Regions from separate parts of the Paenibacillus sp. IITD108 genome, predicted to be linked through region 3. Evidence: a T-box and tRNA genes for the amino acid it is inferred to sense, from the RefSeq annotation. Region 3 holds a T-box; the other regions hold tRNA genes.
The links. A T-box is a leader RNA that pairs with one kind of tRNA and senses whether it is charged. The one in region 3 lies ahead of V1L65_RS04240 (arginine--tRNA ligase), so its partner is inferred to be a tRNA-Arg.

Region 1 (4,292 bases), on a different contig from region 3:
CTGCATCTACAACGCCAACCTCGCGCGCTTGCTCAACTTCTTTTTCCTTGCGCTCTTGCAGCTTAGCTTTCAAATCAGCTTTGTATTCTTCAAGCGTATCGAATTCACTTACATCTTTTGCAAACTCATCGTCCAATGCTGGAAGTGATTTGCGTTTGATTTCGTGAAGTTTAACTTTGAATACAGCAGGCTTGCCAGCTAGCTGCTCAGCATGGTAGCTCTCTGGGAATGTAACTTCTACATCTTTATAGTCTCCGAGCTGCATGCCAACAACTTGATCCTCAAAGCCTGGAATAAAGGAATTCGAGCCAAGCTCTAGAGAATAGCGCTCGCTATAGCCGCCTTCGAATTGCTCGCCGTCAACATAACCGTCAAAATCAATAACGGTAATGTCGCCGTTTTCTGCTGGTCCTTCTTCAATAACAGTAAGCTCAGCATGACGCTGCTGCAGATTATTAAGCTCAGCATTTACTTCCTCGTCTGAAACTTCAGCTGTAATTTCTTTAACTTCAAGACCTTTGTAATCGCCAAGTTTAACTTCAGGCTTTACAGTCACTTTTGCTGTAAATTTGAAAGCCTCGCCTTTTGCAATTTGGTTAACGTCGATTTCTGGACGGTCAACCGGCTCAAGATTGTTTTCCTTGATCGCTTGTGTATAAGCATCAGGAAGCATAATATCAATTGCATCCTGGTACAGGCTTTCTACACCAAAACGCGATTCAAACATGCCGCGAGGCACTTTGCCTTTACGGAATCCAGGTACGTTTACTTTCATAACTACTTTTTTAAATGCTTGGTCAAGTGCTTGAGCAACTTTCTCTGCTTCTACCTCAACCTCGATTGAGACAAGATTCTTGTCTATTTTTTCCCATGTTGCTTTCATTTTATGCCTTCCCCTCCAAAAATGCGCATACTACGCATGTTATCACGTTTTATAAACCATTCCATTATAATCAAGATGTACTAGCTTTTCAAGATTGAGATCAAGGTTGATGTTCATCTCCATTGCCTTGAAGCAATACAGCTACCTGCCGTAGCACTCTGCAGGCCTGTTCATAACAAAATCTCGAGCTGTCATTTATTTCGTACAAATCGCGGATTTCATCATCATTGGCCCTTCCGTATACCGTCAAACACAACGTCAAATGCAGCGCTGCAGCAAAACATTGAGTGGATAAAACTTTTTCATCCGCCATTCGAGCGTATGTAGCCGTTCCATAAAGAAATTGCAAGCAGTCCTTCCAAAGCTCCATTGCAAAATAAGGCAGCGTAGGATCGTCCTGCTCGATGACAGATTCAGTTTTTTTCAAAATAGCGAGAATCGGCTCGGGGTACTCGGACAATGACAAAGGCGTGTCCGCAACAGCAAGCGTCACCTTCTCGCCCATCCGCTCCAGGGTAACCGATCGGTCTACGCCTCTGCGCTTCAAGCACTGCAGCGTTTTGAATTGAAGCACAGGATGAATTTGCTCAGACTCCAGCCATTGTATCAACTGGTCATCAATAAGCGGCAAGGACATATAGACTGCACGTTCCAGCGCCAGCAGCTGCTGCTCCAGCATCGGATGATTTTGAATAATATATACGATTTGATTCATATACGCTTCGTCCAGCTGCTCTGACTTCAGCAATTCAGCCCTCAGACGCTCTTCCTCCCCATAAGGGTCGTCATCCGCCTGATCCGCCGTCTGCAGCGCATCCTCTGTCTCATATGCTGGAAACGCCATATTAAGCCACTCAAGCAAGCTCTCCCATTCGGAGTAGTGCACATCATCCTGGCCTTGGCATTGAAGCAAAAAATGAAGCAGGCGCTTGGCTTCCTCGAACTGTTCGGCTTCCAGCATTCTTGTTAATTGAATTTGATATTCATCAAGCATTTTAGGAAATAAATAAATATTATCCTTGTTGTTGTTTGTCTTATCCTTATCGTCTGGAGTTGTAATACTAACACCGCCTTATGACGAAACTCTGTTGTATATGTATTTTGCAATCTCGCGTAAGATTATATCATGCCAGCGTTCAATAAAAAACTATCGGCTAATTTGCGAATTTTTTTAAAAAAGTACTTGCGCAATTATTAATGTCCGTGATATAGTATTACTCATGCGCATTATACATATGTCCCAGTAGCTCAGTTGGATAGAGCACTCGCCTTCTAAGCGAGTTGTCGGGGGTTCGAATCCCTCCTGGGACGCCATTTTAATTAAGAATCAATAAGATTGGTACATATGAGAAAGCCTTGAATCCTTTGGTAAATTGGGGTTCAGGGCTTTTTTGCTATTGGTCTGCTTATGTAAAAAATTACGTCTTCTCCCGAACAAGCCAGTTATTTTGCATAACAAATTTGAAGCTACACATACTGTAAAAGTGTTCAAAATGTACATATTTTCAACACCCTAGAGATGTTTGCAGTGATGCGGCTAAGATTTGGAGCGTGGGATAAGATGGTATTTATAATCACAATTGTAATTGTAGCTCTTTTTGCTATATGGGGGGCTATTGCGCCAGAACAACTGGCAAGCATCGCTAATGCGGCTTACACTTTCTCGATTAAAAACTTCGGCTGGTTTTATTTAATGGCGACACTGTTTTTTCTTTTATTTGCATTTTATCTAGCTTTCAGCCGTTTTGGCAGTATTAAATTAGGCGATGAGGATGACGAGCCTGAGTATTCGACACTTTCTTGGCTGTCGATGCTGTTCAGCGCCGGAATGGGCATTGGGCTTGTGTTTTGGGGAGTAGCCGAGCCGCTCTCTCATTATATATCTCCTCCCGAAGGAGTAGAAGGAGGAACGACAGATGCGGCAAGACTGGCCATGCGATACTCTTTTTTCCATTGGGGGCTGCATCCGTGGGCTATTTACACAATCATTGCGCTGGCACTGGCGTATTTCCAATTTCGCAAAGGCTATAAAGGTTTGATCAGCTCTACGTTTATCCCGTTGTTGGGCGAAAAGGCAGTGGCTGGCTGGCTTGGAAAATCAATCGATATTTTGGCGGTTATCGCCACAGTGTTCGGTGTCGCAACCTCGCTTGGTCTAGGCACATTGCAAATTAACGGCGGCTTAAACCATTTGTTTGGAGTGGAGATTTCTGTTTTATGGCAAATCATAATTATTGTTTTTGTTACCGTCTTGTTCATATTATCAGCAAGCACAGGCTTGGATAAAGGCATTAAGCTTTTGAGCAATACCAACTTAATTATCGCAGTGCTGCTGATGATTTTTGTATGGATGATGGGACCGACCTCGTTTATTTTTGATACGTTTACGACAACGTTAGGGAATTACTTGCAAAATATTGTTAACATGAGCTTGCGGCTTACTCCATTTTCTAAATCAAACTGGATTGGGACCTGGACGCTATTTTATTGGGCATGGTGGATTTCCTGGGCTCCATTTGTGGGCACATTTATTGCCAGAGTATCTAAAGGAAGAACGATTAAGGAATTCGTCATCTTTGTTGCGATTATTCCTAGTCTGTTCGGTTTCATTTGGTTTTCTGTGTTTGGCGGAACGGGGTTGCATTTAGAGCTTTTTGATACTGTCAAATTATCTGAGGTTATTCAGCAGGATACGACACTTGCGTTATTTTTAACGCTTGAGCAGCTGCCCCTTGGAACTATTTTAGCGGTTGTCGCAACAATTTTAATTGTGATATTTTTTATTACCTCTGCCGATTCAGCGACATTTGTGCTCGGCATGCTGACAACAGATGGTAAATTAAACCCGAGTAATAAAATTAAAATTACTTGGGGAGTGCTGCAATCTGCAATTGCGGTCGTATTGCTCATTAGCGGAGGGTTAACCGGGCTGCAAACAGCGTCCGTTGTAGCTGCACTTCCGTTTGCGGTTGTTTTAATTGGAATGTGCCTCTCTTTATTAAAAGCTTTGCAAAAAGAAGATGAAGAGCGACGTAAAAAAGAAAAGTTGCAGCGCCTGAAATTAAAACGTTTGCTGGAGGAAAGTATTGAAGCAGCTAAACAATAGTTAACGGGGAATATGATAATTCAATCTTAATGAATGGCCCATATTCAAATATATAAGGAACAAACACCCAATCACATGATAAATAAACGACATAATCTATCATGTACAAAAACACAGGAGGTGTTTATCTATGTCCGGTATTGCTGGCGATAGTTTCCGTCATAACACAGGTCAAATCCTGGTACTTTTCATTTTGTTAGTCATCATTGTATGCAGCTGCTTTGGCTTTGGAGGTTTCTTCTAAAATAACAATAATGAACTACATTTGCTGGGTGTAACTCAGCCATAATAAAATGCCTCGAA
Region 2 (4,292 bases), on a different contig from region 3:
GAGCGCCTTCTGAAGCATCTTTGAATGCAGCGTTAACTTCTTCAACCGTTACATTTACTTTCAATTCAGCAACTAGATCTGTTACAGAAACGTTAGGTGTAGGCACACGCATTGCCATACCGTTCAATTTGCCTTTAAGCTCAGGCAATACTAGAGAAACAGCTTTCGCAGCGCCAGTGGACGAAGGAATGATGTTCTCAGCAGCAGCGCGAGCGCGGCGAAGGTCTTTATGTGGAACGTCAAGCACGGATTGGTCGTTCGTGTAGGAGTGAACAGTTGTCATCATACCTTTAACGATTCCGAATTTATCGTTCAATACTTTTGCGAAAGGAGCTAGACAGTTTGTAGTACAAGAAGCATTGGAAATAATTGTGTGAGCAGCTGGATCGTATTTGTCTTCGTTAACGCCGATAACCACTGTAATGTCTTCGTTAGTAGCAGGAGCAGAGATAATTACTTTTTTAGCTCCGCCTTGCAAGTGAAGCTCAGCTTTTTCCTTAGCTGTGAAAATACCAGTAGACTCAACTACGATTTCAACGCCTACAGATGACCATGGAAGATCAGCAGGGTTGCGCTCTGCAAATACTTTAATCTCTTTGCCGTTAACAACTAGCGCGCCTTCTTTTGCTTCAACAGTAGCATCTAGCTTGCCATGAGTTGTATCGAATTTAAGAAGATGTGCAAGCGTCTTTGTGTCAGTCAAATCGTTAACTGCAACAATTTCAACCTCTGGGTTGTTTAGAGCAGCACGGAATACGTTACGGCCGATACGTCCAAAACCATTAATACCTACTTTAACCATCTAAAATTCCTCCTAAGCTTGTACTTGATTTTAATATATTTCAAAACGCCGCAAAATCTTAAAAAAATTCGCAAGCGTCATGATAACAAATACCCTATTGTTTATCTTGCTGAATCAATTGAACAATTTCGAGTGCAGCAGCCTCATCAGTAACAAGGACATCATCATGACCAAATCGCATAATAGCTGCAATCGCCTCACTCTTGCTTTTGCCTCCAGCAACAGCAATCACTACTTCAGTGTTTACAATATCTTCTAGCCTTAGCCCTACTGTTTGCGTTTTGTGCACAACAGATCCAGTCCGGTCAAAATAATAGCCAAAGGCTTCAGCCAAAGCTTCTTCCGCTGCCATCGCAGCTATAATGGAGGCATCCACCCTGCGGCGGCGTGCCATAACTATAGCATCGCCTATCCCGTGTATGACAATACGGGCGCTGCGAATAACGGATACGATTTCCTGGATATTGGGCTCTTGCATAATAGAAGCAAAGGCTTCCTCCCCCAAATGGTCAGGAACGTGCAATAGCCTGTAATGGCCACCAGTTCGCTTGGCCATCGTCGATGCGAGTGTATTAGCCTGATAATCGAGGCTTTCTCCAAGGCCGCCTCTAGCCGGAACAAACCAATTGCTCTTTAGCGGTGAAGACGTTGTAAGCTGATTAGCTACCTGCGCCATCGTCGTACCGCCTGTAACGGCGATAACATCGTTAGGACGAAGCGACTGCCGCAAAACCTGACAGGCCGCCCGGCCAAGCTCTCGCTTAGTCTGCATAGAGGTTTCGGAGTTGCCTGCCACTACAATAACTTGAGACAAGCCGAAATGCGTTCGTATCTCGTCCTCAAGCTCTGACAAGCCGAATAACGTTTTGTATAATGGTTCTAATTGTTCCAGCAACAGCTTTCCAGCATCGCTTATTCGCATGCCGCCGGCATCAATCTCCAGCAAGCCTTGCTCCTTAAGCCGATCCGTCTCTGCACGAAGCACACGCTCCGTCATAGAAAGTGTTGCAGCCAGCGCTCTGCGACCAATATGATCAGATAGCATCACCTGATGCAAAATCAAGTAACGCTTCCTCATAACATCTAGAAGTTCCGGCACAAGCTGCTGCTGCAGTTCAACGATCTGTCGCATTTCTCATCCTTCACTCCATCGATTCAGCCGGCATCCTAATTTAGATTCGACCATTAACATTATTGGAACCTGGACATTTATTGTCCCACACCTTCAAAATAAGTCCCACTTACATTTTAACGAAAGAATATGTTTCCCGCAATAGCCGAAGTCAAATGTAAACGATTTCGACAGCATTTTTTTGCAATTTATATTTTTGCCTATCGCTTGATTAAAATGCAGGATTATCATATAATCATTTTTGCTACTGTTTTTATGCGCCCGTGGTCCAATGGATATGACGTAGGCCTCCGGAGCCTGAGATCTAGGTTCGATTCCTAGCGGGCGCGCCACTTATAATTGAACAAAGTCCAGCCTGCATCCCATAAGATGTTAGCTGGACTTTTTAAAATTTTCTAATGTAAATTAAACGAGAAACATTAATCTTGTAACGCAGTAACTTGATTACTATCGTTCTGAACAGCACCCAAATTGTAACCGTATTTGATATTCGATGTTGTTCCTTTGAACCAAATTCCTCTGCGGAATGCTCCCGAGAGGATATTGTCCCTCACTATGCCCATCTTAGTCATGCCTGCAATAACGAGAGCATCAATGGCAGAGGCCGCTCCTCCAGTCAAAAAGTTTCCTGAAATTAATAAACCTTCCGTATCCGTAATCTCCATAACGTTTGCTGACATTCGGGAAGTTTGATTCCCTGTAACTCTAGCGTTGTGGCAAGTTTTAATTGAAAGAGCTTTGGTTGTATCGCTGATTTGGTTATCATCCACAATTAACCCCTGCAAGATTTCACAATCAATCCCATTCCCTCGTCCCTTTGTTATAACACTTCCCCTAATCTGAACATTATTACCGTTTTCTGCATGCACACTTTGCATTTGAGCCTCAGTAATCTGATTATTAAGGATCAGGCAATGACTGTTATTTTTAAGAATTACACCATTCTCGGTAGGCTTAAAAATCTGGTTGCCCTGTATAGTTACGTTTGTACAATCAGCTATATCTACCGCATCCTTCTTCATATAATTAATTGTATTATCGCTGATGGTAACCCGCTTTACATTTTTAATAATAATTCCGGAGTCTTCTGAAACGCTAAAAGTATTTCCACTAATTTGCACATCCTCAGATGTAACATCTGTAGAGAAGATGCCAATCATAAACCGCCGGTTCGATGCAAAATAGTCAGGATAAACAGCCACCCCATTGATGAACTGGTTGTTTACGATAGTTAATCTGCGAAATGGTCCTGCCGCCCCGAATACCGCATGATTAGATCCATTAACGGCGTAAATCCCGCCGCCGCATTCATAGAAAAAGTTTTCGGCAATCAAAGTGTTAAGCCACTTATACGGACGTATAGCATAATAACGCATACCTTCAAAGGTGTTATTTCGAATCGTAATATTCTGATGCCACTTGCCTTCTTTATGAGTGTGACCGCCAATTCCAGCTGTCCATGCTTTGAACTCCACCGTAGTATTTATTCCTTGTTTGTTGAACGTATAAGTATTTCCCTTGCCAAAGTAACAATTTTGGATGGTGATATTTTTACAATGTGTATCATCATAAGGCAAAGCCCCTTGAATGCCGCTCGTTGAAGCATGATCAATTTGGATCGCCTCGACATACCAGCGATTATTCGCTATTTCCCGATAGCCATAAAATTTGCAACCGTCGATGACAACATTTCGGGACGAATTAATTTCAATGGCATGAGCATCGATGACATCATAAAATTCACAATTACGAAATGTCCAATCCGAAGCATGAGCGAACTGCAGCACATTTCCATCCTCATAACATAAGACAGACGGTTGAAGCCCAACAAACTCAAAGCGGGCATTTTCGAAAACAATATGGCCATTTCCGCTATAGCCCCCATTAGGCTGTCCATTATATTCATAGTTGTACAGCATCGTATTTCCATGATTTCGCCAGAACACTGCTCCTTGTTCGCAAATTACCGAAGTATCTCCATATACAACAAGCGCTTGTGACCAGACGTAGTCGCCTTGCGGAACATGAACAGTTACAGGAATCTGATTATCTTTTGACAGCCGAAAAACATTTCTGAATGCTTCGGTATCGTCCGTTTGTTTATCCCCTTTTGCTCCCCACCATTGCGGATATACCCCTTGACCATAGAAATCGCCTGTTACTCTCCCGGCACCGCCAAATATATGCCCAAGCCCTGCATTTACCTGGGAAAAAACATGCACAGTCACTCCTGCATCTGGAACCAGTATAGCCCCGTAGTCAAAAAACAAACGAACTCTTTTGGGAAACGTCAATGGGCTGCCGATTCGATAGGTACCAGCAGGAAAATAAAAGGTAGCTTCCGCTTGTTGGGCTGTG
Region 3 (4,292 bases):
GAGCGCTAACGGACATCAGTGTCCGCATCATTAGGATTGGTATCATTTAAAAAAAGCCGTTTCGAGATCATAGTCTATGACCTCGAAACGGCTCTTGCAGCAATAACTAGCACAATGACTGAAATTCACGCAGCGCAGCCAGCAGCTCATCAACAGCCGCATCCGTCATGCTCACAATTTGCTGCTCATTTTTAATTTTACCTTGCTTAATAGAAGCATCTATCCAATCCTCAATAAAGCCGGGTGCGTACCCGCCAAGACTAAACTCCGCCCCGCAGAATACCATGATCGAAGAATAATCTTTTAAATATTGCTCGCGGCTAGTTTGCGGATATACCTTCGTATACAACCAAAATTGCACATCATACATTAGCAAGGACAGCTTGTCCGCATGGAAGCTGAAATGCCCCTTTTCCTCCACAATTTTCGTGCAAACAGATCGAATGATTTCTTCTATAGAGTCAATTTCCGTTACTGCCGCACAAAGCTCTTGTAAAAGCTGAGAAAACTCGCCTTCACGGACTTTACGCAAATCTTCCGCCTTATCCTCCTCGGACGTGTCATATACGTCTTCATGTACAAGCCCGCGTATAAACGTCTCAAAATCAGGCGCCAGAAAAGTAATCTCATATTCATCCTCTTGATCGACATGAACGACAGCAGGCTCGCCTGTTTTGCCGCAATGGCGATAATCCAGCATAATGACGTCATGTCCCGCCGAAGGACAGTCGCAAATAACGACTCCAATATCAGGGTAGCCCCAATCCTCAATCATAAACCGGCTGCCAAATTCACCACCAATTGAATATGGTTTATCACGGCCAATCCCCATTATGCCGGATATTGCTACATGGTCCTCAGACCATGACGTTCTCTCTTCTGTTGGGCAGCAAGTATTCACAGGAATACCCCCATTTTGCTGTCTCATCAATGAAATATAAGATTCGGGCAATTTGTAACCGAGCTCCTCCTCCAAAGAAGTGATTAACTCATTTGTAGGCGGTTCAGATACATAGGTTTCAAGCGCGTAGGCGCTATCTTCCCAAAAATCAGTCAGATCAAAGCCAGCAAACGGTTCTGCCGCCTCTCTGGCCTTCCCTTGCGTCAAGGTTTCCTGCTTCGCTTTTTCCATTCGCTCCTGATCACGCAGCTGCTTAGTTGCCCTGCGGCGACTAGTAGATAAAAACCATTCTGTTGTCTCATCCTCCGGCTGCAGCTGGTCTGCCTGTTCAAAAGCTTTAGCCGCTTGCTCATATTGAGCCAGATGAAAATAAGCATAGCCTGCTCGAAAATGCCATCGCTCGTCCTGCTCCCCTTCTGCAGCGATCAGCTGCAATTGCAGAAGCGCTTCTTCATAGCTCTGGCTGTTATTTAGCGCTCTGGCTAATTGGCCAATCAGTTCATAATCCCGCTCATGCGCAGGCAAAGCTTCAATAGCTTCAATAATTTGTCCATAGCTTTCATCCTCGTGCCAATGCTCTATTTGCTCCAGTAACTTTTTCATTTGCTCCGCCTCATTCCTATAAGCTTATACTGCTGACTATCTTCGTGATAATGGCAACTTTCCTAATTGTATACGACGCGGGTTCATGTTTTGAATCGACCTTTTGTCGGATTTAACAAGGATAAACGGCTCCGCCGTCCTTTGGACAGGCGCGTTTACCGATGAATGATAAGAACAAATTTATTGTGAAAACTTATAAACTCTTATAATTCAAGAAAAAACCGTCTTTGCAGGTTGTTTTTTCAGAAAATTCTGATATAATCATGGAAACTAAAATTCTGTGATTAGGACAGTAACTGCTAGCTCATGTCAAAGCGAGCCGGGTTGGTGAAAGCCGGTACAATGATTAGCCAGTGAAGCGCACCTAGGAGAAGAAGCTCTGAACAAAAGCCGTAACATGCGCGCATTATGGCAAGTAGGAGATTCCGGCAACAGACCGTTATCTGATCGAGTGGTTGAACGCACTGTTCAACAACAAGAGTGGTACCGCGAAAGCATACAGCCTTCGTCTCTTTATTTAGAGACGAGGCTTTTTGTTTTGTGAATTTAACATTTTAAAGGAGGCTTATCAATGATCAGTATAATTATTGTGAATCACTTAAAGCAGGCCGTTCAAGCGTTATTCGACGAGCAAGGTCTGCCTGTTAATGAAATCTCTAAGCTCAATCTTTATATCGAGCAGCCTGCCTATATAGAGCATGGCGACTACTCATCAAACATCGCTATGCAGCTGGCACGAACCTTGCGGCAATCGCCCCTCAGCATCGCTGAACAATTAAAGCTAAAGCTGCAGCAAATAAGCGAGCCTTTATTTCAAAGTTTAACTGTTGCAAAGCCTGGCTTTATTAACGTTAGGATCAACTGGGAGGAGTGGAGCAGCCGCTCTTTCAGCTTGCCGACTCATGCCGGCAGAAAAGTAATTATCGAGCATACCTCTATTAATCCGAATAAATCAGCTCATATCGGACATTTGCGTAATGCATGCATTGGAGATACTTTAGTGCGGATGCTGAGAAGAGGCGGCCTTGAGGTAGAGGTTCACAATTATATCGATGATTTAGGCAATCAGCTTGCGGATACCGTTGTAGGCCTGCTTCAAACGGAGCATCAGAAAAAGCAGGGACGCTTCGGCGACTACTGCTGGGATGTCTACGCAGAAATGAATAAAAGCTACGAGCAAAACCCAACCCTGCTAGAACAACGGGCTAAAGTGCTGCACGAGCTAGAGGAAGGCGGCGGACCTGTTGCGTGGATTGGTTTGCTTGCAGCAGAACGGATTGTACGTGACCATATTGAAGAAATGCAACAATTTAATATTGCCTATGATCTGTTAGTTTGGGAAAGCAATATTGTGCGCGAAGGCTTTTGGGAGGCGGCGTTTAAAAAGTTAAAAGACACTGAGCATTTTGTGCAAATAACTGACGGGAAGCTTGCGGGATGCTGGGTTCTGAAGACGGACGATGCTGCGGAAAGTGAAGACGGCTCCCTTCCTGCAGAACATGTTGCAGATAAAGTATTAATCCGTTCCAACGGTATACTTACGTATACAGCCAAAGATATCGCCTACCACCTATGGAAATTTGGCTTGCTCGAAAAGGATTTCCAGTATAAGTCGTTCTCTGAGGGCTTGTGGACGACCAATCAGACCGGAGGCGAAGCATTTCTTGGCAAAGCAGAAACAGTCATTAATGTTATCGATTATCGGCAGCAATATCCGCAGCAAATGGTTAAGCAGGCATTGGCGGTACTTGGCTATAATACAGAAGCAGAACGGCTGCACCATGTCAGCTATGGCGTCGTCTCGTTAAGCCCGGATGCGGCAAGTGAGCTCGGTATCGACACCTCTGACGGGAAAAGCTCCTACGCGATGTCCGGCAGGCAAGGGATTGGCATCAAAATTGCAGACCTGCTCAGCTATATGGAAAAGGTTATCGATCAAAAACGTTCCGTTCACAGCGGACTTGCAAGCAGAGCTATTGCGGCAGCTGCGATCCGTTATCAATTGCTTAAGTATAACTTGCTCACAGAGGTTGTATTCGACATGAAGCAGGCGGCCGAGGTGACAGGGAATTCAGGCGTTTATCTTATGTATGCACATGCTCGCGCTTCGCAAATTCTTCTTAAATCCGGAGAACCATTCTTTTCTAAGCCATCGGGCAATTGGAATTTGGATACAGCCGAGCATGCGTTGCTTCGACAAATTGCACATTGGCAAGATACACTTTATACGGCTTGCCGAGATTATTCACCTAATCAAATATGCAATTACGCTTATGAGCTTGCTTCTGCCTTCAACAACTTCTACACAATTTGTCCGATCCTAAAAGCAAAGGGCGAGCAAAGGGCTTTACGTCTGTGGCTTACTGCCTTATTTAGAGAAACAATGGCGGATGTGCTTCGTACATTAGGCATGCCAACGCCGGATCAGATGTAATATCAGGTCGTTGAAAAACGGTCTGGAAATGTAACGAATGTCAGAAGCGCTAATATGCAAAAAACGTGGTTGTAAAAAATCTAACGGAGATATGGAGGGTGTCGATTAATTGTGGGCAACTATGGTTAAGCAATAAGAAAGGGGAACGAAGAGCAAGATTGGGAATGGAGAAGCGGCAGCGTCCGCCTTTGTAGGCCAATTTTATCCTTTACAGGGGTTATTTCATCAAAATAATTGGACTACAACAGCGGTCGGAATCCCAAACTTGATCGTAGTAACATCCCTTTCAATTGCTTATTCTATTCACAATTAATCGACACTCTTTCTGTGTCCGCTCATTTATTTCTTACTGGC

Region 1: it encodes a tRNA-Arg, which carries the amino acid that the T-box ahead of V1L65_RS04240 (arginine--tRNA ligase) is inferred to sense. The anticodon was not compared.
Region 2: it encodes a tRNA-Arg, which carries the amino acid that the T-box ahead of V1L65_RS04240 (arginine--tRNA ligase) is inferred to sense. The anticodon was not compared.

Annotation. Positions count from the first base shown of each region.
Region 1 covers NZ_JAZHCT010000001.1:86,936-91,227, forward strand. Annotated here, with positions in the region: gene tig (trigger factor) at 1-883, opposite strand, end outside; gene V1L65_RS00395 (hypothetical protein) at 984-1,877, opposite strand; tRNA gene V1L65_RS00400 (tRNA-Arg) at 2,121-2,197, shown strand; gene V1L65_RS00405 (glycine betaine uptake BCCT transporter) at 2,445-3,989, shown strand.
Region 2 covers NZ_JAZHCT010000041.1:5,299-9,590, forward strand. Annotated here, with positions in the region: gene gap (type I glyceraldehyde-3-phosphate dehydrogenase) at 1-802, opposite strand, end outside; gene V1L65_RS24830 (sugar-binding transcriptional regulator) at 897-1,934, opposite strand; tRNA gene V1L65_RS24835 (tRNA-Arg) at 2,192-2,266, shown strand; gene V1L65_RS24840 (right-handed parallel beta-helix repeat-containing protein) at 2,354-4,292, opposite strand, start outside.
Region 3 covers NZ_JAZHCT010000003.1:269,494-273,785, forward strand. Annotated here, with positions in the region: gene V1L65_RS04235 (SMI1/KNR4 family protein) at 107-1,504, opposite strand; T-box leader at 1,776-2,020, shown strand; gene V1L65_RS04240 (arginine--tRNA ligase) at 2,076-3,938, shown strand.